Linked DNA regions of Bdellovibrio bacteriovorus str. Tiberius. Each later gene encodes a partner of the first gene's protein in a complex. Links are inferred from orthologs where the notes say so. Each region holds a gene or a part of one and is shown in the gene's direction. Other genes may lie near its edges.

Region 1 (12,187 bases):
ATGCCCTGTCCGGGGGGGAGCGTCGCCGGGTTGAGATCGCCCGCGCGCTGGCGGGGTCACCGAAGTTCATTCTGCTGGATGAGCCGTTTGCGGGTATCGATCCCATTGCGGTCGCTGACATCCAGAATATCATCCGCGAACTTAAGGCCAAAGGTATAGGAGTTCTGATCACGGATCATAACGTGCGTGAGACTTTGGGCATTTGCGACTATGCTTATATATTGAAGGACGGGAAGATTCAGGTCAGCGGAAGTTCTGATGAAATCGCAAATTCCGAATTGGCACGTAAGTTCTATCTCGGCGAAAACTTTAAGCTGTAAAGCCATCCCGGCTGTTACGGTTCTTGGGAAAGGGAAATTTTAATGGCTCTTCGACAGACGATGAACCTGAGCCAGTCTCTGGTAATCACTCCACAGCTGCAACAGGCGATCAAGCTTTTGCAGATGTCGCGTATGGAGTTGGAGTCGGCTGTGCGCTCCGAGCTGGAGGAAAACCCGATCCTTGAAGAATCCGAATCGGCTCTGAAAGAGGACGACCTTCAAAGAACCAAAGAGGCTGCCAACGAAGTTGAGCATTCCGAAACCCCAGATCAGCAGAACATTCAGGATCCGCAAAAGCAGGATGAGTTCGAGTGGGAATCCTACATCGAAGCCAACCAAAAGCCTCCACAGTCCGGTATGGCGGGTTCTGAAGAGATCATGAACTATGAGAACGTCATCACGGCGTCTCAAACCCTGCACGATCACCTTTACTGGCAAGTTAAAATGAACGGCTTCTCTGAAGAAGAGGAAAGAGCCGCGGACGCCCTGATCGGCGCCATTGATGATGATGGTTACATCAAAGTTCCTTTGGAACAAATTGCTGAAGAGGAAAAAGTGGATCTGGCGCTGCTGGAAGACACTCTGACCCTGATTCATGAATTCGATCCTCCGGGTGTGGGTGCCCGCGATCTGCAGGAATGTCTGCTGATCCAGGCCAAACACATGGAAGAGGACACCCACGATCTGGTCACGCTGATCAAAAATCACGTGAAGGATCTGGAAAAGAAAAACTATGAAGCCATCGCAAAAGCTTTGAACCGCGACGTTGAAGACATCGTGGAAATCTGCAAAATCATCTATGCGATGGATCCGAAACCGGGTCGTGCCTTCGTCAGCAGTGACACGCACTATGTGACTCCGGATGTTTACGTGTACAAAGTCGGTGATGATTACGTGGTGTCTTTGAACGAAGACGGTCTGCCGCGTTTGAAAATCTCGAATTTCTATAAAAACATGCTTAAAGGTGGCAAAACCACCGGCGACAAGACCCAGGATTATATCCAGGAAAAACTTCGTTCTGCCGTTTGGTTGATCAAGTCCATCCATCAAAGACAGCGCACGATCTACAAGGTGACCGAGTCCATTGTGAAGCATCAGCGCGAGTTCTTTGAAAAAGGTTCTGAGCACTTAAAACCGATGGTTCTGCGCGATATCGCCAACGATATCGGCATGCACGAATCCACGGTCAGTCGTGTGACCACAGCGAAATATGTGCACACACCACAGGGTATCTATGAACTGAAATATTTCTTCAACTCGGGTATCAGCTCTTCTGATGGTGATTCACTGGCTTCCGAGTCAGTTAAAATCAAAATCAAGGATCTGGTGGCCAAGGAAGATCCGAAGAATCCATTGTCCGATCAAAAGATCGTGGATTTGCTGAAGGTCGAAGGAATTCAGATCGCACGTCGTACGGTAGCCAAATACCGTGATGTTCTTAAGATTCTGCCTTCTTCTCAGCGCAAGAAGTATTTCTAATCTATTAGGCGAAGACGGCTTGGGATGTTGAATCCCGGGCCTTATTTCAGCTTTTCTGCACTTCGTTCCAGAAGTATCGGTGAGTTTGTTTAGTTATTACTCAAGTGTAAGGTGTATTCAGGGTTCTTGGCTTGTTAAGTAGCAGGCATGGGTCGATTTGGTTTCTTGCTGGTAATTGTTGTTTGTTTTGATGCTTGGTCTGCTCCCGTGAAGTTAATGGTGGGGGATTCCTGGCCGCCGTTTGCTTTTCGTGAGAAAGGGCGTGCTGTGGGCATGTCCGTGGATATTGTGCGGGCGGCATTCAAGAATGTGGGGGAAGAAATCGAGCTGGTTCAGGTTCCTTATCCGCGCTGTCTGGCGCAGACACAGAGTGGGAAATTTCCGGCTTGTTTTAATTCTGCGCGCAGCAAGGACATGGATGCGGATTTTCTTTTTCCCAAAGAACCGCTTTTTAAAAGCAAGGGTTTGATAGTTTCTTTGCGGACGGGAACTCCGCTCAAGGTGCAGAAGGTGAAGGATCTGGAAGGTCGCACCGTGGCCCTGCCGAATGGGTTTCCTTTTGGTGTCGAGTTTGATGAAAATTCCAAAATCAACAAGGTGTTCACTGCCAATGATCTGACCAGTCTGATGATGCTGAATTCACGCCGGGTTGATTTTGTCGCCATCGATGAATACGTGTTTTATTATTACCTGAAAAACAAACCTGAGTTCCGGGATCGTTTTAAGATCATGGTGGAGATGAGCGAAGAGCCCATCTATGTGCACTTTTCAAAAAAACATCCCGAGACAAAAAATCTGATGAAGAAATTTGAAATGGGACTTTCAATGCTGAAAGCTTCCGCAGGGTATAAAAGCATTCTGGAAAACTGGGTGGGACCCGACGGGCAGCGCAGTGTGAATGTGACCTCGGTGGTGTATCACCCGGCTCATTTGCGCGAGCCGCTTTATTTTCCGGACTTGCTGCCGGAATAGATTTTCTTTACTCGCAGCGGCCTTTCCCTTAAAAATAAGGGGAGGAGAGCCCCATGGATTTAAAAAGCCTGATTCGTGACGTTCCTGATTTTCCAAAGCCGGGGATCATTTTCCGCGACATGTCGCCGCTGCTGCAAAATGCAGAAGCCCTTACTTTTGTTTCCCATAATCTTTTGAAACATGTTGATCTGACTTACGTGGACTATTTTGCGGGCATTGAATCCCGTGGATTTATCCTGGCGGCCCATATGGCGGCCACCCATAAAAAAGGTTTTTTGCCGATTCGTAAAGCCGGCAAGCTGCCTCCACCAACGCGCAAGGTTTCCTATGCCTTGGAATACGGCACGGCAGAAATCGAACTGCCTCCGGGCAAGGGCCGTGTGGTGATCGTCGATGACGTTTTGGCTACGGGTGGCACTTTGCAGGCGGCTATTGACCTGTGCCTGTTGGCCGGATACTCCGTGGAGTCTGTGGCGGTTCTGGTCAATCTGACGTTCCTTAACAAGATGACCTACAATGATCAAAAGGTGGCTTCGCTTGTTCAATATTAATGATGTGGCTTTGGTGATGGCGCTTCCAGGCGAATCCCAGGGCTTCTTTGAAAAAGAAAATATCCCTGTGGTTTACACTGGCATTGGCAAAGTGAATGCCGCGCTGGTGGCCATGGATGTGATTCATAAAACCAAGTGCAAAGTCATGATCAATCTGGGAACTGCGGGCAGCTCCCGTTTTAAAACCCATGACCTTGTCGAGGTTTCAAGCTTCGTACAAAGAGACATGGACATCTCGCCACTGGGGTTCAAGGTTGGGGAAACTCCGTTTGACCCGCTTCCGGGCGCGATTGATCTGATTCCGTTTTTCCCGGAGCTGTCTCACGGGGTGTGTGGAACCGGGGACAGTTTTGAAACGGGCACTCCGAAAGTGCCTTGCGAACTTGTGGACATGGAAGGTTACGCCCTGGCCAAGGTTTGTCGCAAAATGAACGTGCAGTTGATTTCACTGAAGTACATTACCGACGGGGCGGATCACAATGCCCACAATGATTGGGAGGCCAATCTGGTTCACGGGGCTAAAAAGCTTCTGGAATTTTACAAAAAAATGGTGACCATCCCTGGTTAGAATTTAGCGGGCTCCGAAAGGGGCCCGTCTCTTTTTGGAACATGGAAAATCCTCATCTTTAGTCGGGGATTGCCGATAAGTTTCCCATGATCAAGCCAGCTAACATCGCCATGTACGCCGTGGCCCTGACGGGTCTGACCCTCGGGCTGATTGCCAATCCCTTTGGCTCCAAAAAACACAAAATGGATCCTGCTGAAATCGAGGCCCTGCATGAAAAAGCGCAGGTCTATTTCGAAGCCGGCAACTATGAAGGGGCGCTGGATATGTCCCGCAAGATCCCGTCGCATGTGCCGAAGTATTCCGACATCCGGGAGCTGCGCCGCAAATCAGAAAATGCGCTGCGCGAATATAAACGCAAAATCGAAAGCGGGGAGGCTGAGCCCCGAACGGTGGACCGCCTGCCAGCGGCGTTGCGTGATTCTTATTTCGACGCAAAGCTCGAATTCAGCCGTGGTCAGTGCCAGGAGGCTTTTGCCGCCATGAGCCCGGTTGCGAAATATCTAAAAAATAAGCAGGACGATGAAATTTTTAAGGCCTGTCTATTAACCCAAAGAAAAACCAAATGAGTCTCAAAATAGGGCTCATCTTTAGTCCGGCTGGACCGATAAGAAGTCCAGGTAAGAAATCAAAGGCCTTGAAAGGGGCCGAGAAGGAGAAAACATGAAACTCAACTATACCTTTAAGCATCTGGATCACTCCGATTCCCTGGAAAAGTACACCGAAGAAAGAATGTCCGAGGTGGGGCGTTTCCTGCTTAAAGAAGGTTACGGCAACGTGTATTTCAGTAAGGTTAAAAGTGAATTCTGCGTTGAAATCTCTGTGAACACTCGCGAGAAATATTTCAAAGCCACAGCCTACGGCCCGGATATTTACGGTGCAGTGGACGCATGTGCCGAAAAAATGGAGAAACAATTCCTTAAGACAAACAAACAATATAAAGATCACAAGAAGCCTGAACTTACCAAGGGAGCACGTCAGGAGACGTTCTCACGTTGGAAAAAGGCGGCGTGATTTTGGTGCAAATTTCCTGACCAGCGATTATACTAAGGAGGTGGAATTATCCACCTCTTGTATTTTTGGAACGTTGCTTGGAACAGGAAGAACAGATTCTTTGGGGGACCACCCTTTTTTCCCTGGATGTAAAAGAAGATCAGCATGTCCGTCATTATAAATGGCGCCTTTTGGTTCTGATCACCCTTCTGACCGGTCTGCTGATGTGGACCTACAGCTTTATCTCTTTATTTTTCGTGGATAATCCGACCTTGGCTCAAATCGGCTTTAGCTGTTCGATTGTGCATGCCTTTTCCCCGTTGATTTACCGCTGGAGCCGTTCCATGTCGCTGGCCGCTTATTCCATGGTGACTTCGGGCATGATCTTTCAGTTTTCATTCTCTTATTTTACGGGGGGCTTCTTTTCTCCGACTCTCATCTGGTTTGCGGTATTGCCGCTGATCGTGGGGCTGTTGACCAGCCGGGTGCATGCGGTTTTTTGGACGTTCCTGTCGGTGGGGGCTTACATGCTGATGTTCCTGCTTCAAAGCAAGGGGCTGGTGCCGGAATCCTCTATCAGCGAGCTGGGGCGCACCCTTGCTCAGTTTATGATTGGCTTGGGGCTGATCGGCCTGGTTGGAGGCTTTACAGTGTTTTTCCTTGAGCTTGCCTATTTTTACCATCACAAACCCAAGGACTCTTGACCCCCAGAACTCGTTTTGGTAGCTTGGCCGTTCGCTAAATTCCAGCTCAATTTTGACTGTTTTTTAGGATGGTCCCAGTGGGGGCCGAGCTCATTAACACCATTCCCTAATGAGGAACGAACGCAGTGAAAAACTACCTGTTTACGAGTGAATCTGTATCCGAAGGTCACCCCGATAAAATGGCCGATCAAATCTCTGACGGTATTCTGGATGCCATCCTGGCTCAGGATCCGAAGGGCCGTGTTGCCTGTGAAACCCTGCTGACGACTGGTTTGGTTGTTGTTGGTGGTGAAATCACAACTTCTGCAAAAGTGAATTTCTCTGAAGTGGCCCGTGAAGTTGTAAAACGCATTGGTTACGATCACTCTGACAAGGGCTTCGACTACAAAACTTGCGGCGTGATGATCGCCGTAGGTCAGCAGTCCCCGGATATCGCCGTGGGCGTTAAAGAAACTCTTTCCGACGATCAGGGCGCGGGCGACCAGGGTCTGATGTTCGGTTACGCTGTGAATGAAACTCCAGAACTGATGCCTTTAAGCATCGCGATGTCTCACAAACTGGTGAAAGACCTTGCGGCTCTTCGTAAAGCGGGTCGTGTGGACTGGTTGCGCCCGGATGCTAAATCCCAGGTGACAGTTCAGTACGAAAACGGCATTGCAAAACGTATCGATGCGGTGGTTATCTCCACTCAGCACGCAGACAGCGTTTCCAATGCAACGATCAAAGAATTCATCACTGAAGAACTGATCAAAAAATCCATCCCGGGCAACTGGATCGATGCGAAAACCAAATTCTTCATCAATCCAACGGGCCGTTTCGTAACGGGTGGTCCAATGGGTGACGCTGGTTTGACCGGTCGTAAAATCATCGTGGACACTTACGGTGGTCACGGTGCTCACGGTGGTGGCGCGTTCTCTGGTAAAGATCCTTCTAAAGTGGACCGCTCGGCTGCTTATGCGTCGCGCCATATTGCTAAGAACATCGTGGGTGCGGGCCTTGCGGAACGTTGCCTGGTTCAGGTGGCTTACGCGATTGGTGTGGCTGAACCGGTCAGCATCACTGTAAATGACTACGGCACAAGCAAAGTAGGCCCTGAAGTTCTTGAAAAAGCGGTTCGCCAGGTCTTCGATTTGCGTCCAGCTCGCATTACAAAGGATTTGGACCTGCTAAGACCGATTTACAGCCCGACAGCGGCTTACGGCCACTTTGGTCGTAACGAAGAGTCCTTCACTTGGGAGCGCCTGAACAAGGTCGACCAGCTGAAAGACGCTGTAAAGACTTTGGCTTAAATTTTTATAAAACCTTAATCATTGCGCCGAGTTGTCACTAGCAACTCGGCGCTTCTTATTTATACTACCGCCCATGGATCCTAAATACATACGCAATTTCTCTATCATCGCTCACATCGACCACGGCAAATCTACTTTGGCTGACGGTCTTCTTTCTGCAACCGGCTCATTGTCGGATCGTGAGAAAAAGGATCAGTTCCTCGACAACATGGAACTTGAGCGCGAACGCGGCATCACCATCAAAGCTCAAACAGTCTGTTTGGATTTCAAATCCAAAGACGGCAACATGTATCAGATCAACCTGATCGATACACCGGGGCACGTGGACTTCTCTTACGAAGTGTCCCGTTCATTGGCAGCGTGCGAAGGCGCGATTCTGGTTGTCGACGCCGCTCAAGGTGTTGAAGCCCAGACTCTGGCCAACGTTTATCTGGCAATGGAAAATAATCTTGAGATCATTCCTGTTCTGAACAAGATCGATCTTCCTTCAGCGGATCCCGAAGGCGTGGCAAAGCAGATCGAAGACACGGTGGGCTTGGACTGCACAGGTATCATTCACGCGTCGGCGAAAGAAAAAATCGGTATCACCGACATTCTGGAAGCGATCGTTGAAAAAGTTCCGCCACCAAAAGCGGACCGCAGCCTGACACCAAGAGCTTTGATTTTCGATTCTTGGTTTGATGCTTACCAGGGCGTTGTTGTCCTGGTTCGTATGGTCGACGGCGTGATCAAAAAAGGCGACAAGATCAAGTTCATGGCCACGGATCGTGACTATGAAGTTCTGCGCATGGGTAAATACAAGCCGTTCCCGCTGATGCAGGATGTTCTTGAGGCGGGTGAAGTGGGCTTCATCGTCTGCGGTATCAAAGATATCCGTGACGTTCAGGTGGGTGATACCGTTACGGCGGCTAAAAACCCGGCGACCCAGCCTTTGGCAGGTTTCCAGCGTATCAAGCCGATGGTTTTTGCCGGTATCTTCCCGGTCGTGGCTTCTGAATACGAAAATCTGAAGGACGCTTTGGACAAACTTTGTCTGAATGACTCGTCTTTGACATTCGAAGTTGAAAAATCCGCGGCACTTGGTTTCGGTTACCGTTGTGGTTTCCTGGGCCTGTTGCACATGGAAATCGTTCAAGAGCGTCTTGAACGTGAATTCAATCTGGATCTGATCACCACGGCTCCGACAGTTGTGTATCGAATCACAAAAACTGACGGCACCGAGATGATGCTGGAAAATCCATCCGGCATGCCGGTGGAAACCCAGATTGCCAAGTTTGAAGAACCTTACGTAAAAGTGACCCTGCACACGCCAACCGATTATATCGGCGGCATCCTGAAGCTGTGCGAGGACAAGCGTGGTATCCAGCAGAAGATGGAATACGTCACCGACAAAAAAGTCATCATCGAATACAAACTGCCGATGAATGAAATGGTGATGGACTTCTACGATCGTTTGAAATCCATCTCCAAAGGTTATGCTTCTTTGGAATATGAATTCGTCGGTTTTGAGGAATCAGACCTGGTGAAACTGGATATTCTGATTAACGGTGAGGCTATCGATGCCCTGTCTTTGATCGTTCACCGTTCCAAGGCGCAAAACCGCGGCCGTTTGCTGGCTGAAAAGATGAAAGAACTGATTCCTCGTCAGATGTATCAGGTGGCGATCCAGGCAGCTATCGGTGCCAAGATCATCGCGCGTGAGACTCTGGGGGCAATCAGAAAAGACGTGACCGCCAAGTGTTATGGTGGTGATATTTCCCGTAAGCGTAAGCTTCTGGAAAAGCAAAAAGAGGGTAAGAAGCGCATGAAGGCCATCGGCCATGTCGAAGTCCCTCAAGAAGCCTTCCTCGCGATCCTGAAAGTCGAAGACTAGGAGAATCAACATGAGCGACAAACAACCAAAAAGCTGGGACTTTAGAACGAAACACTTCTGGACAGAGGGTTGGGGCTCTTTGTTCCTGGCGGTGTTCATCGCTTTGTTCATTCGCTGGGGCTTTATCGAAGCTTACGTGATTCCATCGGGCTCCATGTTGCCGTCGCTTTTGATTCATGACCATATCTTCGTGAACAAGCTGACTTACGGTCTGCGCGTTCCTTTCAGCGAAAAATGGCTGGTAAAATTCAACGAACCAGAGCGTGGGGAAGTGATCGTCTTTAAATATCCTAAAGACATGAGCACCTTCTTCATCAAACGCATCGTGGGCGAGCCGGGCGACAAGGTTTACTACGAAAACGGCACTCTTTATATCAACGACAAACCGGTTGAAAAAAAGGTTCCGGCCAACATGGATGACTTTGCATGGCTTCGCGATGCGGACTTCCAGCGTGATGGCAACATCAACGACAGCAAAGAAAACTATGTTGAATTCACTGAAGTCCTGCCTGCGGGCAAGGTCGCCAAAGAGGGTAAAGAGCATGCCATCCTTCTGCGCAAGGGTGATATCTATGAAACCTTTGGCCCCGTGACCATTCCGGATGACCATTTGTTTGTTATGGGTGACAACCGCATGAATTCTTCCGACAGCCGTGTTTGGGGTTTCCTGCCAAAACAAAACATCCTGGGTCGTGCGATGTTCGTATGGCTAAGTTGCGAAGAAACGGTGCCGATGCTTCCGTTCCTGTGCAACCCGCTGACCATCCGCTGGGGACGTTTCTTCCACCCTGTGAACTAGATGTCTGAACCCAAGGCCACTCCCAATCTGAAAGGAACATGGAATCAGGCGATCCTGACTTTTCTGTTTCCGATTCTGCTGGTGATGGGAGTGCGCTGGGCCTTGTTTGAGCCCTTCGTGATCCCTTCCGGGAGCATGATTCCGAATCTGCTGATCCATGACCATATTCTGGTAAAAAAATTCGCTTACGGTCTGCACATTCCTTTCAGTGACAAGTGGCTGGTGCAATGGTCAACGCCCCAGCGTGGGGATGTTGTTGTCTTCAAATATCCGGAAAATCCGGATGTCTATTATATCAAGCGACTGATTGGCCTGCCAGGGGATCGCATCGAAGTTCGCGCCGGTCGTATCACCGTGAACGACAAGGCTTTCGACATGGCCCCTTATGAAGGCCCTTTGGTGAACAATAACGAGTTTTATTATTTCACCGAAAACAACACGCAAAAATCCTATGTCGTGCGTTTCTTGAGTGAAGAAAGCTCGGCCGATGTGCAGGTGTACCAGGTGCCGCCGGGGCAGTTCTTCTTTATGGGGGACAATCGCGATCAATCCAGCGACTCTCGTTACTGGGGTTTTGTGAAAAACGATTATTTGGTCGGAAAAGCCTCGGTCATCTGGCTTTCCTGTAACAGCACTTTACCGACGATGACATTTGTGTGCGACCCCTCACAAATTCGTTTCAACCGCCTGTTTAAGGTCCTGGACTGAGAAATAATAAAAAGCCCTAAGAATTCTTTTGAAGGTCTTGCTTAAGTCCGTTTAGGATTTAAGGATGAATCGTTGGCGGGAATATCTAACAACTTTGGTTTTGGCAGTGGTGTGCGCACTTTTTGTGCGTCACTTTCTGGTGACCGCTTATAAAGTCCCGACAGGTTCCATGCAGCCGGCGCTGAAGCCCGGTGATTTCATCTTTGCCTCACGTGTGTCTTATGGTGTGCAGATTCCGTTTGCTTCCAAGCGCTGGAATCTGACTTTGCCAGCTCGCGGGGATATCGTGGTTTTCAGTTATCCCAATCAGCCCTCTGTCACTTACGTCAAACGCGTGGTGGGTTTGCCTGGGGATCGGGTGCAGATCGTAAAAGGCCGCCTCGTTTTGAATGACGAGCCCGTGTCTTATGAAAAACTGGATGCGGCTTCTGATAACCCCAATGCGGAACTCTTTGATATCTTCAAAGAGACTTCCGGTGCTGACTCCTGGCGTGTGATTTTCCAGAAAACTCCGGACGATAAAGATTTCGGCCCGCTGGTTGTGCCTCCAGGAGAGGTTTTCCTGCTGGGGGATAATCGTGATGCCAGTGACGACTCGCGCTATTGGGGCACGGTTCCTATGACCCAGGTGGTGGGCCGCGTGGCTTTAATTTGGCTTTCGCTGGATTGGCAGCAGAAATGGGGTGGCGATCGCTATCCTTCAGTGCGTTGGGACCGAGTTTTTTCTACGGTTCATTGACAAGGTCTGCCCAAGTACCTAGTCTTGGGTTCTAGATGTCGTCTAGGAAAAATTTCTCCATTCTTGATCTTCGTTCGCTTGAAAAAACAAAAATCGATTTCCTATTCTCTATTGCCGACTCTGTTGCGGCGGCAAAATCGGCTCCTATTCAGGGCTTCGGAAAAACCGGAGCCCTTTTGTTTTTTGAAGCCAGCACTCGCACCCGCATGAGCTTTGAAACAGCCTGCGCACGTTTGGGAATCCATCCGTTGCGCCTGGATGGAGGCGCGGGCAGCAGTCTTGAAAAAGGCGAAACCCTTGAAGATACGGTTTTGAATGTCGAGGCCATGAAGCCTTCTTTTTTGGTGATCCGCTGCGGGGATGATCTGGATCTGAAAGATCTTTCCGAAAAAATCAGCACTCCAATTTTGAATGCCGGCTGGGGAAAGAAAGGGCATCCGACGCAAGCGTTGCTGGATGCTTACACCATTCGCAAACATCTGGGCACCTGTGCGGGCCAAAAGCTTCTGATTGTCGGCGATGTTCGCCACAGCCGGGTGGCCGCCTCGCACTTCGAACTGGCAGAAAAGCTGGGTTACGAAGTGGCGCTGTGTGGTCCGAAAGAGTTCCTGCCTGCGCAACCGCCCTGCCGTGTGTTTGCTTCTTTGCTGGAAGGACTTCAGTGGTCCACAGCCGCGATGGCTTTGCGAGTGCAGTTAGAGCGCCATGAAAACAAGTATTCCTTGGCGGACTATCGTGATCAGTACGGCTTCACGGTCAAAAACCTGCAGGCCCTGTCGGACAAAGCCCTGATTCTGCATCCGGGCCCGATCAATCAGGGAACCGAGCTTGATTCTGAGGTTCTGAAAGATCCACGCTGCAAAGTTCTGGATCAAGTTTCCAATGGTGTGTTGATTCGTCAAAGTCTGATTCAAATGACATTGAAAGAGGGGGAATGATGCGCGGCTATCTAGTGCTTGAAGGTGGGGAAGTCTACACCGGTCAATGGCAAGGTGGTGAGGATCGCGCCGGCGAGGTTGTTTTCAACACCTCGCACTCCGGTTACGAAGAAATCGCCACGGACCCTTCTTATTTCTCTCAGATTGTGATGATGACGGCGCCCATGCAGGGAAATTATGGGATTGAAGACGAAGTCTGGGAATCGCGAAAGCTTTGGATCGAGGGTTTCATCTGTCTTGAAGTTCAGGACAGCGAA
Region 2 (12,229 bases), 730 kb from region 1 along the record:
AAGACCGACAAGGTTCCGTACTAAAGCCCAGTAAATAGTTTTGGGACTGCAGTCCCATTCACAAGTCAGAGAGAATAAAGGAATGAAAGCACTTTCATTCCTTTTTCTTTTTTTGAGCGTTGTTGTCTCTTTGTCCTGCCAGCACAAGGAAAAACAAATCCCCCGCGATATCGCTTCTCTTCAAGCCAATGGCGGCATGGAAGGTATTTGGTTCTTGCAAGGAACTTCCTCCACCCGCGGGCCTTATAATGGTGAGCTGGAACTGCGCAAGGCATCCGATGGAACTTTTGATGTGGTTCGCGTGGTCACCTATATCAATTACTTCTTTGATGGTTTGAAAGTGCAGGAAGTTTGGACCGGAAAGGCCGTGGCCACGCATGATTCCCTGACGATTTCCTATGACCTCCGCCAGGGTGATTTCATCACAAAGCTTGGCAATCAAAAGCGAGATCCGTCGGACTTCGATGCTCCGATCACGGTGCTTTCTCGCTATGTGGTGACTCCGAATGGCCTTGCGACTCACTATGCAGATAAAAAAGTTTCTAACTACAACGAATGGATCACCACCCGTCGTGATCTTGAAGCGCAACCGTTGTGGGTGAATCAGCGCCAGACCATCAGTGCCCAGGGACCGAAAGTTCCTCTGGTGGTTCGTGGCGTGATCAATCTTTTCAAAAAAGACATTGGTTACGAAAAAGATCCTTTGGTGAAGTCCTACAAAAACCGCCCCGAGTATAAAAACGAAAATCCGTACATCGTTTTTGATCCCACGGACTTCCAGTTCTATCGCAACAACAAGGATGTGATTCGTGTCACCAACAAGATCGTCGATGACATCAGCATCACCGAAGCGGCGGTGAAACGAAATGCCTATGCTCCGACGTTAGAGGAAAAAGCCAACAGCTATGACAAAAACACCCGCGATTTCCATATCAATGAAGCCGGCATGGTCGCGCACGCCGTGCTGGACGAAAACGGAAGACTGTTGAACTATTCCTTTGATGGGGATGCCGCCCTGTGGACGGGAATGTATCTGGGCTCTCAGGCGATGCGCTATCTGAAAACCAAGGACAGCGAAGCCTTGGACAACGTGAAAAAGTCCCTGCGCGGTCTGATGACTTTGATGGAGATCACCAATGATCCGCAGCAATTCGCGCGCACGTTGGCGCTGTACAATCCCGCCCAGCCGGTTCCGGCCAAGTGGCATCGAGGTGAAGGCAAGTTCCAGCACTTGATCTGGCTTGAAGGCGGCAACAACGACATGATCAAAGGGATCACTCACGGCTTCTTGTGGGCCGGAATGGTGCTGCCACAAAGTGAAACCGAACTTTGGAAAGAGCTTCGTGCCAATTCCCGCAAGCTGATTGATCTGCAGGTTGTGAACGACAAATCCCAGAACCGTCCGGCGGCGTTGGGACTGGCAGCCTGGCTGACAAATGATGCCTCTTTCAAAGAGCAGTACATCAAGTATTATGACAAGATTAAAACCAAGGTGACTGGTTACAGCTTCGACACCACTTTCTACTGGCATGGATCTGCGGACTGGAGTGGGATCAATTTGGGGTTGGTGGGTGATATCACCGACATCACGCTGGCAGACCTGCTGGGTCAAAGTAAAATCCGCGATCAGTTGCGCGAGCGCCTGATGGATGCCTGGGTGACCTATTCCCCGGCGCAAAGACATTTGCAAACACTGGTGGCTTACGGCTTTGCTTATAAACACGGAACCCGTGGTGGGAACTTCCGATCTGAAAGCAGCGAAGCGCAGTTTAATGCTTCGTTGAACCAGGCCGCTTGGGGTCTTCGTGAAATCCCGTATCCGCGCCCGAATCTGGATGTGACGATCGATCATTCATTGCGCCCGGATTGGTGCATGTCTCCGATTCCAAGGTTGTTCTGGAAGTCCCTGAAAAAGCCGGAACCACCGGTCAGCTACTTCTATCAGGGTTTGTATAATTATCCGGTATTTGAGCTGCAGGCCTTCACCAGTAACTTTGTCTGGAAAGACGGGGCCTTCCTGTATCAGGATTCTCACCGAAAAGGTGTGGAAAACTCAGGGGTGGATTACCTGTATGGCTACTGGCTGGCTCGTTACATTGGCGCCACCAATATCAACTAGGTGCCTGTAAAAGATACCGTTGCTAATCATGGGGATATCTCTTAAAAAGGTCCCCATGAAAAAGAAAAACGGCCGTGATTCCAAAGAGCTTGCTGATTTCGCCTTGGGTGAAATTCAGACCCACTATCCAGAAACATATGCTCCAGAAGTTCTGGAGGCCTTTGACAACAAAAACCCGGGCAAGATCGCCTGGACAACTTTTGTGTGCACTGAATTCACGTCGTTGTGCCCTAAGACCCGTCAGCCGGATTTCGCAAAGATCTTTATCAACTACATCGCTGACAAGAAAATGGTCGAATCCAAATCCCTGAAACTGTATCTGTTCAGCTTCCGTAACCACGGGGACTTCCACGAAGACTGCGTGCAGACCATCTGTGATGATCTGGTGAAGTTGATGAAGCCCAAATACATCGAAGTTATCGGCGAGTTTACTCCGCGCGGGGGGATTGCGATTTACCCTTACGCGAACTATGCGGCGAAAGATAAGTTCTTCCAGGATCTTTATAAAAAGCGCATGAGCGAATACGCTCCGGGTAAGTACTCTATGGAGCTTTCAAAGCTCTACTAAGCACATACATCAATTTTGAATTCAAAAGGCTCTGTCAGGATTTTTGACAGGGCCTTTCTTTTTTTCGGACACGTGAGTTGCTAAGGCAAGAATTAGTGGGCTGCAGTAGTATGGCGTCGATAATAACTATTTTGTGGAGTCCAAGATGAAGAAATTTGCCCTTGTTTCGTTGATGATGTTTTTTGCGACCGCTTCCCAGGCTTCCGAGATGGGAACTTACACTCTTAACAAATCCCGCTCTTTGTTTAGTGGCGCTCAAGTGTTTCAATTGGAACTGTCCGAAGGCTTTCAAATGAGCTTTACCAGCAAGGAACTGGGTCATTGCAGTACCAGTAAAAAGCTGACGAACACCAACTATGTTTATGCTTTGGCAGAGGGCCCTGGCATGGCCGAAAATCTTTGGGGCACCGTTTTCTGCGATAACAAGCAGTGGTTCACGGTTTATCTGAAAGTCAAAGGCGGTTATTTGCCAGGGTCGGGCGAGACAGTTTCTGGTAACTTAAGAATTTCGGATTCTTCTTTTGATGAAGTTTTTGAAGCCAAAGTAGCAATTACGAAACACTAGATAAGTAACGCCCAGAAACACAAAAACCTGCTCGAAGGCAGGTTTAAGTGGCGGAGAAGGAGGGATTCGAACCCTCGGTACACTTTTGGTGTACGAGCATTTAGCAAACGCTTGGTTTCAGCCACTCACCCACCTCTCCGCGGTCGGTTTTCTCGACTGAGGATCCAAATTGCCATAGCCCAGCCCGTTAATCAAGGTCTTGCCTCGACTCTTTTTGTAAAATTATCAAGAATGCTTGATTTTTCCCTGGCCGCAGTCTATCTATACGTCTCTTTCTCAGTGCACTCGTAGCTCAGCTGGATAGAGTACTTGACTACGAATCAAGTGGTCAGAGGTTCGAATCCTCTCGAGTGCACCATTTTTTCCCTCTTTTTACTTCCCATGTTATAGCTAGCCAGTTTCAACTCGCCGAGTTACGTTTGAGCGATGAAAAGCACGTTTTATCTTAAAATCGGCATGATGGTTCTGGCTCTGGTGGGTGTCTTCTATGGCATGAAGGCCCTGGACGGCGGCGCTTTAGAAGACAAAGCCTCGGACCCGCAAAGCGCGCTGGGTCTTCTGATCGGCAGCGACTATCGCCCTTTGAACTGGTGCCCGGAAAAAGCCCCTAAAGTGGAGATTTTTGACCAAACCGGCACCGTGATTAAAACCTTGGAAAAACCTGAAGACATCAGCTCTGTCTGTGAAATCATGATGGGGGCCTTTTCCATGGAAGGCATTGAGGAAAGCTCATTTAAAAAGAGCCTAGCTGCCCACGGCGGCTCGGCCGGAGAAATCGTGATCCTGGAACAGGTTCCGGGAAAGCCGGTTTTCCGCGTCAAAGGGATGCCCTTTAGTTCTCCGATGCTTTCCAAGGCTTTGGATAGGCTTGCAGCCCCTTAAGATTATTTCTGTTTGACAAGAACCGCCCAAAGCCGCTAATTTAGCCCTTCACCGAGTTCAGAAGTAGCTCAGTCGGTAGAGCAAGCGGCTGTTAACCGCTGGGTCGGGGGTTCGAGTCCCTCCTTCTGAGCCAATCTTTTTTAGATTGTGATTAAGAAAACCAAGTCCATAAGACTTGGTTTTTTTATTTTTAAGGCCCGTAAAGTTCGATAGCATGAAACTCTGACGAGGAGTTCATCATGAAGCTTTGGGTTTTCAGCGCGTTGATTCTTCCCATCCAGGTTTTGGCTTCCCCGCCAGCTTTTCAAGAGTCCGTTGCTAGCATTAATCCGCATTTAAAAAAATCCGCTAAATTTGAAGTTCCGGCAGCCAACGACAAAGACCTGTATCTTCGCATGGAAAAAGCGCTGACGTCGGAAAATCCCGAGCAGTCTTTGCGCACTTTGGCTGAAGAAGGTGACTTCACGACGTGTTCAGCTTTTCAGGCAACAACCTCTTCGGGGTTGCTGCCGATGACGGGGCTTTTGGATATTTCAAAAAAACTGAATGACGAGGCCATCACTGCCAAATCCTGGGAACAAAGTCTGAAACTTGCAAATCTGTGGTGGCACTTTGGTAATTGTGAAATGCCAGTGATTACCGGGCAAATCGGCATGGCGCTGTTGAAAGATTCACTGATGGAAATGGCGAAACTTTCCAAGGAAAACATGAGCGATGAAGACCGCACCAAGTTGTCGGAACTAAAGCGCAACATCAAGGACTGGAGCCCTTCAGCCCATCTGGAAAAAGAATTCCGATTTGAAATGGCTTTAACCCCCGCTTTGCTGCTGCCAGAGCTGAAATCCGGAAAGTTTGAATTTAACAAAGAAGAGCTTGAGGAAAGTTCAGAAGAAACTGCGTTGGTTGGATTTCCGGGTCTGATCAAGCTTCTTTATCCGGAAGGCTATGGCGCCTTTGACTGGAATGAAGGGGCAAAGCCCGTGGCCGCAGTGATAGATCAGATCAAGGGCGCAAAAAATCCTGCCGCAGCGATGGGAAAAGCCGTCGACGAACAGGAGGCAAAATATATTAAGTCCTTCCATGAAGAACTAAAGCTGCGCGACCAGGGTGTGAAGTCCGTAAAGGATCTTATGAAAGATGCCAAAGCCACCGAGCTGATTGCGACTTTGCAAAAAGACGAAGAGCTGCTGAAAGCAAAACGCGAGCTTGCGCAAAACTATAAAGACAAATCCGCCTTCATGATGGCGGTGTTGGTGTTTAAGCTGACGACGCCGAATTTTTCCAAGTCCATTGATAAGAAAGCGCAGACCCTGCACAAGGATCTGATCCGCCTGAGCAAGCCGCTGTAGCCGTCACAGGGCCCAATCCGGGCCCTGCTTTGTATCAATTTCCTGTAAAGCCTATTTTGTCTCAATGTGACCCAATTGGGCCCCTCTTAGGGGTCCAAATCGTTTATATTGCAAATGAGCCATCTTTCGCCGGGCATAGCCTTTGTATTATGGGGACTTGGAATTATCGGACGTCTGCTGGAGGACTCATGCGCCTTATTAAATATCTGCCCCTTGTCGCCTTTTGGAGCCTGACGGCTTTCACAATGAAAGCTGGCGCCGAAGTGAAGAGCTATCGGGAGTGGAAAACTGAAAGAGTTCAACAGGCTCAAGTCAAAGTAACGACTTTGAAGACCCAGATCGACGCCCGTAAAGGCATCCGCCTGGCAGCGGCCGGTACGGACCCCAATATGGTTCACCGCGGGGGCTTGGAGGCAGTGGCTTCTCAGGATATCTCTGTGGAAAAGCTGGAACGCGAACTTCGTGAGGAAATCTATGACCTTGAGGTCGCCAAAGACCTGTCCGTGACGGACTATTTCGTGGGTTATCTCACCAAGGTTCAGGATAAAAAGACCGCTTTTAATGAAGTGGCCGGTAAATTGTCCCCGGAAGAGGTCGCCGAGCTGATGACGGCCTATGCGAACTCGGTTTTCGGGGCGCATTCTTCGGACCTTCCAGTCAGCGCAAATAACTTTGGCAAAGACGGCATTAAGTAAGCCTTTGTAAATCCTCAGTAAGCTCTAATCTTTATTCGGTGCGCCATTGAATTTCTATTCAGAAAAATGGAGCCCCTGACCTTGACTCTTTTCACAGCCGATTCATATTAGCTTCCGTATATAAATCATTTAAATAATGAGTTTTAAAACGGAGGCTCACAATGGCTAAGAACGAAATTGGCGTTCGCCCACTTCACGACAGAATTCTAGTTCGCAGAATGGCGGAAGAAGAAAAAACCGCTGGCGGTCTTTTCATCCCTGACACAGCAAAAGAAAAACCACAAAAAGGCGAAATCATCGCGACTGGCAAAGGCCGCGTGACTGAAGATGGCAAGATCCTTCCATTGGAAGTTAAAGTTGGCGATAAAGTTCTTTTCGGCAAATACGCTGGAACTGAATTGAAACTGGATGGCGCAGAATACCTGATGATGCGCGAAGAAGACATCCTGGGCGTATTCAACTAAATCAATTTTTTAAATATCTACTCTGGCGAAGGCCGGAGTGAATCAGATAACGGAGACAATCATGAGTAAAGTAATCACATTCTCAGAAGACGCTCGTACACACATCCTTAAAGGTGTGAACACTCTGGCGAACGCAGTAAAAGTAACTTTGGGACCTAAAGGTCGCAACGTTGTTATCGACAAATCTTTCGGTTCCCCACTGATCACTAAAGACGGTGTGACTGTTGCGAAAGAAATCGAACTTGAAAACAAATTCGAAAACATGGGCGCTCAGATGGTTAAGGAAGTTGCTTCCAAAACCAACGACGAAGCTGGTGACGGTACAACTACTGCGACAGTTTTGGCTCAGGCTATCTACCGTGAAGGCGCGAAACTTGTTTCCGCTGGTCACAACCCAATGTCCATCAAACGTGGTATCGACAAAGCAGTGGCTATCGTTATCGACGAATTGAAAGCGATGTCCAAGCCGGTAAAAGGTTCCAACGAAGTAGCTCAAGTTGGTGCTATCTCTGCAAACAATGACAAAGAAATCGGTCAAATGTTGGCAGATGCTATGGATAAAGTGGGCCGTGAAGGCGTTATCACTATCGAAGAATCCAAAACTGCAAAAACTGAAGTGACTGTAGTTGAAGGTATGCAATTCGACCGTGGTTACCTTTCTCCGTACTTCGTAACCAACGCAGAAAGAATGGAAGCGGTTCTTGAGAACGCTTACGTTCTTGTTTACGACAAAAAAATCTCTTCCATGAAAGACATGATCGGTATCCTTGAAGGCGTTGCAAAACAAGGCCGTCAATTGTTGATCATCGCTGAAGACGTCGAAGGCGAAGCATTGGCAACTTTGGTTGTTAATAAATTGCGCGGCACTCTTCACATCGCTGCGGTTAAAGCTCCGGGCTTCGGTGACCGTCGTAAAGCCATGCTTGAAGACATCGCGATCCTGACTGGCGCGAAAGTGATCTCTGAAGACGTTGGTTTGAAACTTGAGGCGGCGACTGTTGCTGACCTTGGTGTTGCAAAACGCATCGTTGTAGACAAAGACAACACAACAATCATCGATGGCGCTGGTAAAAAGAACGACATCAATGGCCGTGTTGGTCAGATCAAAGCTCAGATCGAAGAAACTTCCTCTGACTATGACAAAGAAAAACTGAAAGAGCGTCTGGCTAAATTGGCTGGCGGTGTTGCAGTTATCCACGTTGGTGCTCCTTCAGAAGTTGAGATGAAAGAGAAAAAACACCGTGTAGAAGACGCTTTGAACGCGACTCGCGCTGCGGTTGAAGAAGGTATCGTTGCTGGTGGTGGTACTGCTTTGCTTCGTGCTTCCACTAAAGTTGATAAATCCAAATTCTCTGAAGAAGAGCAATTCGGTGCGACTATCATCAAACGTGCTTGCGAAGAGCCAATCCGTCAAATCGCGGCTAACGCTGGTTTGGATGGCGCGATCGTTTTGGATCGTATCCTTCAAAACAAATCCGTTTCCTGGGGCTTCAACGCTTACTCTGACGAATACACTGATCTGATCAAAGACGGTGTTATCGATCCAGTTAAAGTTGTTCGTTGCGCTTTGACGAACGCGGCTTCCGTTTCTTCTTTGATGCTGACTACAGAGACTATGATCGCTGAAGCACCTAAGAAAGAATCTGCAGCTCCTGCAATGCCAGGCCACGACGGCATGGGCGGTATGGGTGGCATGATGTAATGAGCTTAGCCTACGGCTAAGCCATTACACCCCGCCGAAGCTATCAGCGACGGCGGGTTACTGCTTCAAAAAACAAAAGCCTGGGCTATAACCCAGGCTTTTTTTATTTTTAAATTAGACGGTCTTAGAACAGATACTGAACCCCGCCAAACAACGTCGTCATCTTGTGACTGGTGCTTGTTGCTCGGGTCGCACCCGAGAAATCCGTGCTGTAATTTTCAATCATCAGTTCGCCGCGAATCTTGAATCGCGTCTTCATTTTATAATCCATAAAGAAGCTGAAGGAATTGATCTTGCTGTCGGATCCTGAACCGCTGTCCTGGGATTCGCTCATGCCGGGATTCATATAGAAATCAAAGCGTCCGCCGATATCCACAGGGATTTCCTCAGACAGCGGGAACTGACCCGCCAGGCTGATCAGGAAGCCGCTATAGTCCATGCTGGTGAACGTGGTGGGCGTGCTGCCATCCACGGTGAACTTGGTCGTCATGTAACCCGCACCGATTTGCAGCTTCGGACCGAAGAAGTCATTGGTCAGCAGGAAGTTATAGCCTGCATTCACGCCGTATTGGCCCACAGACATGTTCAAAGACGAAGGGGAGCTTCCGGCCTGGTTATTATCAACCGAGAACACAGACTGGCGCAGGTGAACGCCCATGTACCATTCCGGGTTCAGCCACAATTCACCACGCACCAGGATATTCGGAGCGAAGTTGTTGCTGCCACTCACCGACTCTGGCGTCGTCAGGCTGGTGTTTTGGGTGTAGTTGCCAAAGCCCGCCATCAATTCGACTTTACCGAACTGTGGAGGCATTGTCGGCAGCCATTCCGTCGGTTCCTCACCGAATGCCACGTCTTTGTCCGGACGGGTGCTGATGTCCTGCAAAACTTTTCCGGAAGGAGTGGTGATGGGGGTTGAGTACTTCACAAACTCGTCCGGCATTACTTTGGATCCGACGGCGATCACGCCCGGATCTTTTTCCATTTCGACGTAACCAAAGCTCATGAACGGTTCAACTTTGAAAAGTTTCACGCGACCCAGAACCTCTTTTTCGGTGCTGACCATGAATTTTAGTTTTGGATGACGGTTGATCTTGATGATCTGAACCACGGACACGCGGCTGTCAGGTTTAAGCCCGTAATTGCTGCCCAGATTCAGGGTCACCTGCTGGCCACGGCGGCTTAAGATGGTGGCTCTGAAAGGCATGCGGTACTTTAGATTTTCAAACAGGCGGTGGACTTCGTTTTTGATTTCCGCAGTTTCAAAACCTTTGTAGTCATTCAGGGATTCCTGCAGCAGCGGCAGGCCTTCGCGGCCCACAAACAAAGTCAGCGTGATGGAAATCCCGCGGGGACCACGGATGATTTTTGAAGTCAGGGCTGCTTCGCTTTGCGTGGATTGCAAAACGGTTTGAACTTCCGACGGGTTTTCATCCAGGGTTTCAGATTTGATTTTCAGATCTTTTGGAAAGTTGGACAAAGACCACTGCTTGTCTTCGTTTAACAAAGTTCTTAGTTCTTCTTCAGCGGGTTTTGCATAAATGCCGCCCACATTGTCAGTGGTTGGAACCAGCACGATGGATTTGATGGCAAGATCTTGGTCGGCAGCGCTGACGTAAACGTTCTGGGCATTGGTCTGGGCCCACGCAGTCGGGCTGATTGAAATGAAACAGGACGCGACGAAGAGAGAACTCAGCAAGAATGATTTCATAAATTTATTCTGCCCTGCCTCTGAAAACAGGTCAATTTGACGTCAAGTAATACGGACCGAAAGCCGAAAGATTTCTTATGAAGTCTTCATTTTCCTTTCTGATTTTTGCAGCTCTTTTTGCTTCCGCCTTTCCGGCAAAGGCCCAAGTTGGTCTGGAAGGTTTTTCTTCCGGGCGCTATGAAGTTCGTAAAGCCAACAAGCGCAGTCCAGCGTCTGAAACAGAAGCAACTCCGGTGATCACTGATTCCGACGGCGTGGCGGTCAGAACCCTGAAGACCAGCGAGCTTGAGGCCGAGAAAAAGGCTGAAGCCGAAAAGAAGGAAAAGGAACTGGCAGCCAAGAAGGAAGCTGAAGCCAAGGCAGTCGCTGAAGCTCAAGCCGCGGCAGCAGCGACAGCTGCGCCTGCGGTTCCCGCAGCCGCGCCAAAAGTGGCGGGTGCTGAGACCTCGTCTGAAGTCGAGGAGCCCACCATCAGCGAGCAGGCCGAGAGCCTTTTTTCTGACAAAGCTTCCAAGATCTTTGAATTTTACCGTGAGCAAATCCACGAAGACGACATTCGCAACAACCGCCTGGAGCTGGATGTGATGCCGGTGGTGGCTTACAATGATTCCCAGTCCAATTACACATTCCGTGACTATCAGAGCTTCTTTAATGCGCTGAAGATTCGCACCAATGTTTGGTTCACGCCACTTATTGGTGTGAGCGGACAGATTCTATTCTCGTTTGCAGCGGATGTGGACTCTATCCAGGCTGATCAGTCCCGGGTTTCGGCAAAGTATGAATTTGTCGATCTGGGTTTGAACTTCCGTAAGTTCTTCGGCGTTTCCCGTAAATCCAATTCATTGGAATTTTCTTTGTTGTTCAGTGATAACAAGATGACCGTTCCAAGTGACAACACCTCCCGAGCCCGTCTTAAAACTCAAGGGTTGGGTGTGGGTCTGAAAGCGCGCATTCCGACGTCTGCGAACTATGCCTGGACTCTGGGGGGCAGCTTCTTTCCGCGTCTGCAGCATTCTGAAAGTGCCACGGGTGTAAATATCCAGTCCGGCGCTTCGGAAGAAAGCGTGCGCATTGGTTTGGATGTCGGTGGTGAATGGAAGTTCACCCGCGAAAGTCAGATGATCTGGAGCTTGGGTGCTTCGGCTGAAAGAAACGTCTTCGACGGTGCCGCCGGCCTGCCAGACCCTGGTACAGGTTTGACTCCGAACAATGTCAGCGTGACCAATTCGCTTTATATGTTCTCACTGGGCTATCGTTGGGGTCACTAAAATCCACTCACAAAATAGCCTGCTAAATTCTATACTGGCGGTATGAAGATTCGTTTTGCTGTAATTGATGATGCCGCCTTCTTGCGTGAACTTATCAAAAATCTTGTGACCTCTGAAGGAGGCCTTTGCGTCGGCGAGGCTGCCAACGGGGACGAGGCGGTAGCGCTGGTGTCAGCGACTCTGCCCGATCTGGTATTTTTGGATATGGTCATGCCTCTTCGTAATGGCATCGAAACCGCAAAGATTCTGAAAGAGCTTCATCCCGAAATCAAGATCATCGGTTGTTCCACAATCGATCAGGAAGCTCTGGTGCAGAAAGCCTTCGAGGCGGGCTTTGATGCTTATCTGCCAAAACCATTCAGCAAAGAACAGCTTTTAAAAGAAATCACAAAAGTATTACCGCATCTGGGAGAATCCACTCATGGAAGAACTTAAATTTGTATTCAAATGTTTTGCTGCAACGGCCTTGCTGATTGTTTTGATGCAGGTGAAAGTGGGCGGCGATTCGATTGAATCTCATTCTTTCCGCTGGTTGCAGAAATCCACGGTGTCTCAGTATATTCAGAGTGCGGCAGCCGGTGGTGCCATGGCGATCAGAAATCTGGGTCGTTCATTGGGTGATGGCGTGGCCAGCACGGTGGACGGATTCCAGGAAGGCGCTCACGAAAAAGCAATTCGCTAGTACACCCTGCCCTTTTAAAAAAGGGGAAGGGAGAGCGACTGTAAGGGGGGGATAGTCACTCTCCCTAGGGGGCATATTCAATTCAAGCCTGGGCGTGGATTAGTTCCAGCCTTTGCTTGTTTTCTCTTTGGAAGTCTTCGTCGAAGTGTCTTTAGCAACCTTCGCTTTAAACTCCTGCTTGAACGCCGTCGTGGAATGACGACCGCTCGCGCTGTTGTTTTTGC

Evidence for each region.
Region 2: the proteins of metK (region 1) and groL are in contact, whole or in part, in a cryo-EM structure (PDB 8P4O), measured with the Escherichia coli proteins. The link is inferred for Bdellovibrio bacteriovorus str. Tiberius from one-to-one orthologs.

What each region holds. Positions count from the first base shown.
Region 1 is NC_019567.1:813,035-825,221, forward strand. The notes cover bases 4,920-7,791. They hold metK (methionine adenosyltransferase), read left to right. Parts: upstream 4,920-5,709; coding sequence 5,710-6,873; downstream 6,874-7,791. Other genes in these bases: BDT_RS04010 (hypothetical protein), read left to right, coding at 4,979-5,584; lepA (translation elongation factor 4), read left to right, coding at 6,947-7,791. Also shown: lptB (LPS export ABC transporter ATP-binding protein), read left to right, coding at 1-320; rpoN (RNA polymerase factor sigma-54), read left to right, coding at 363-1,799; BDT_RS03985 (substrate-binding periplasmic protein), read left to right, coding at 2,016-2,771; BDT_RS03990 (adenine phosphoribosyltransferase), read left to right, coding at 2,825-3,322; BDT_RS03995 (5'-methylthioadenosine/S-adenosylhomocysteine nucleosidase family protein), read left to right, coding at 3,339-3,890; BDT_RS04000 (hypothetical protein), read left to right, coding at 3,977-4,456; hpf (ribosome hibernation-promoting factor, HPF/YfiA family), read left to right, coding at 4,551-4,901; more of lepA, read left to right, coding at 7,792-8,746; lepB (signal peptidase I), read left to right, coding at 8,757-9,545; lepB (signal peptidase I), read left to right, coding at 9,546-10,253; lepB (signal peptidase I), read left to right, coding at 10,318-10,992; BDT_RS04040 (aspartate carbamoyltransferase catalytic subunit), read left to right, coding at 11,028-11,930; carA (glutamine-hydrolyzing carbamoyl-phosphate synthase small subunit), read left to right, coding at 11,927-12,187. UniProt on the Escherichia coli protein: Catalyzes the formation of S-adenosylmethionine (AdoMet) from methionine and ATP.
Region 2 is NC_019567.1:85,830-98,058, forward strand. The notes cover bases 6,110-9,023. They hold groL (chaperonin GroEL), read left to right. Parts: upstream 6,110-6,703; coding sequence 6,704-8,344; downstream 8,345-9,023. Other genes in these bases: BDT_RS00470 (hypothetical protein), read left to right, coding at 6,110-6,178; groES (co-chaperone GroES), read left to right, coding at 6,355-6,642; BDT_RS00485 (outer membrane beta-barrel protein), read right to left, coding at 8,469-9,023. Also shown: BDT_RS00425 (nucleoside deaminase), read left to right, coding at 1-24; BDT_RS00430 (hypothetical protein), read left to right, coding at 83-2,119; queF (preQ(1) synthase), read left to right, coding at 2,175-2,687; BDT_RS00440 (hypothetical protein), read left to right, coding at 2,833-3,252; BDT_RS00455 (hypothetical protein), read left to right, coding at 3,679-4,134; BDT_RS00465 (hypothetical protein), read left to right, coding at 4,374-5,483; more of BDT_RS00470, read left to right, coding at 5,672-6,109; more of BDT_RS00485, read right to left, coding at 9,024-10,055; BDT_RS00490 (hypothetical protein), read left to right, coding at 10,133-11,323; BDT_RS00495 (response regulator), read left to right, coding at 11,366-11,758; BDT_RS00500 (hypothetical protein), read left to right, coding at 11,745-12,005; BDT_RS00505 (hypothetical protein), read right to left, coding at 12,105-12,229.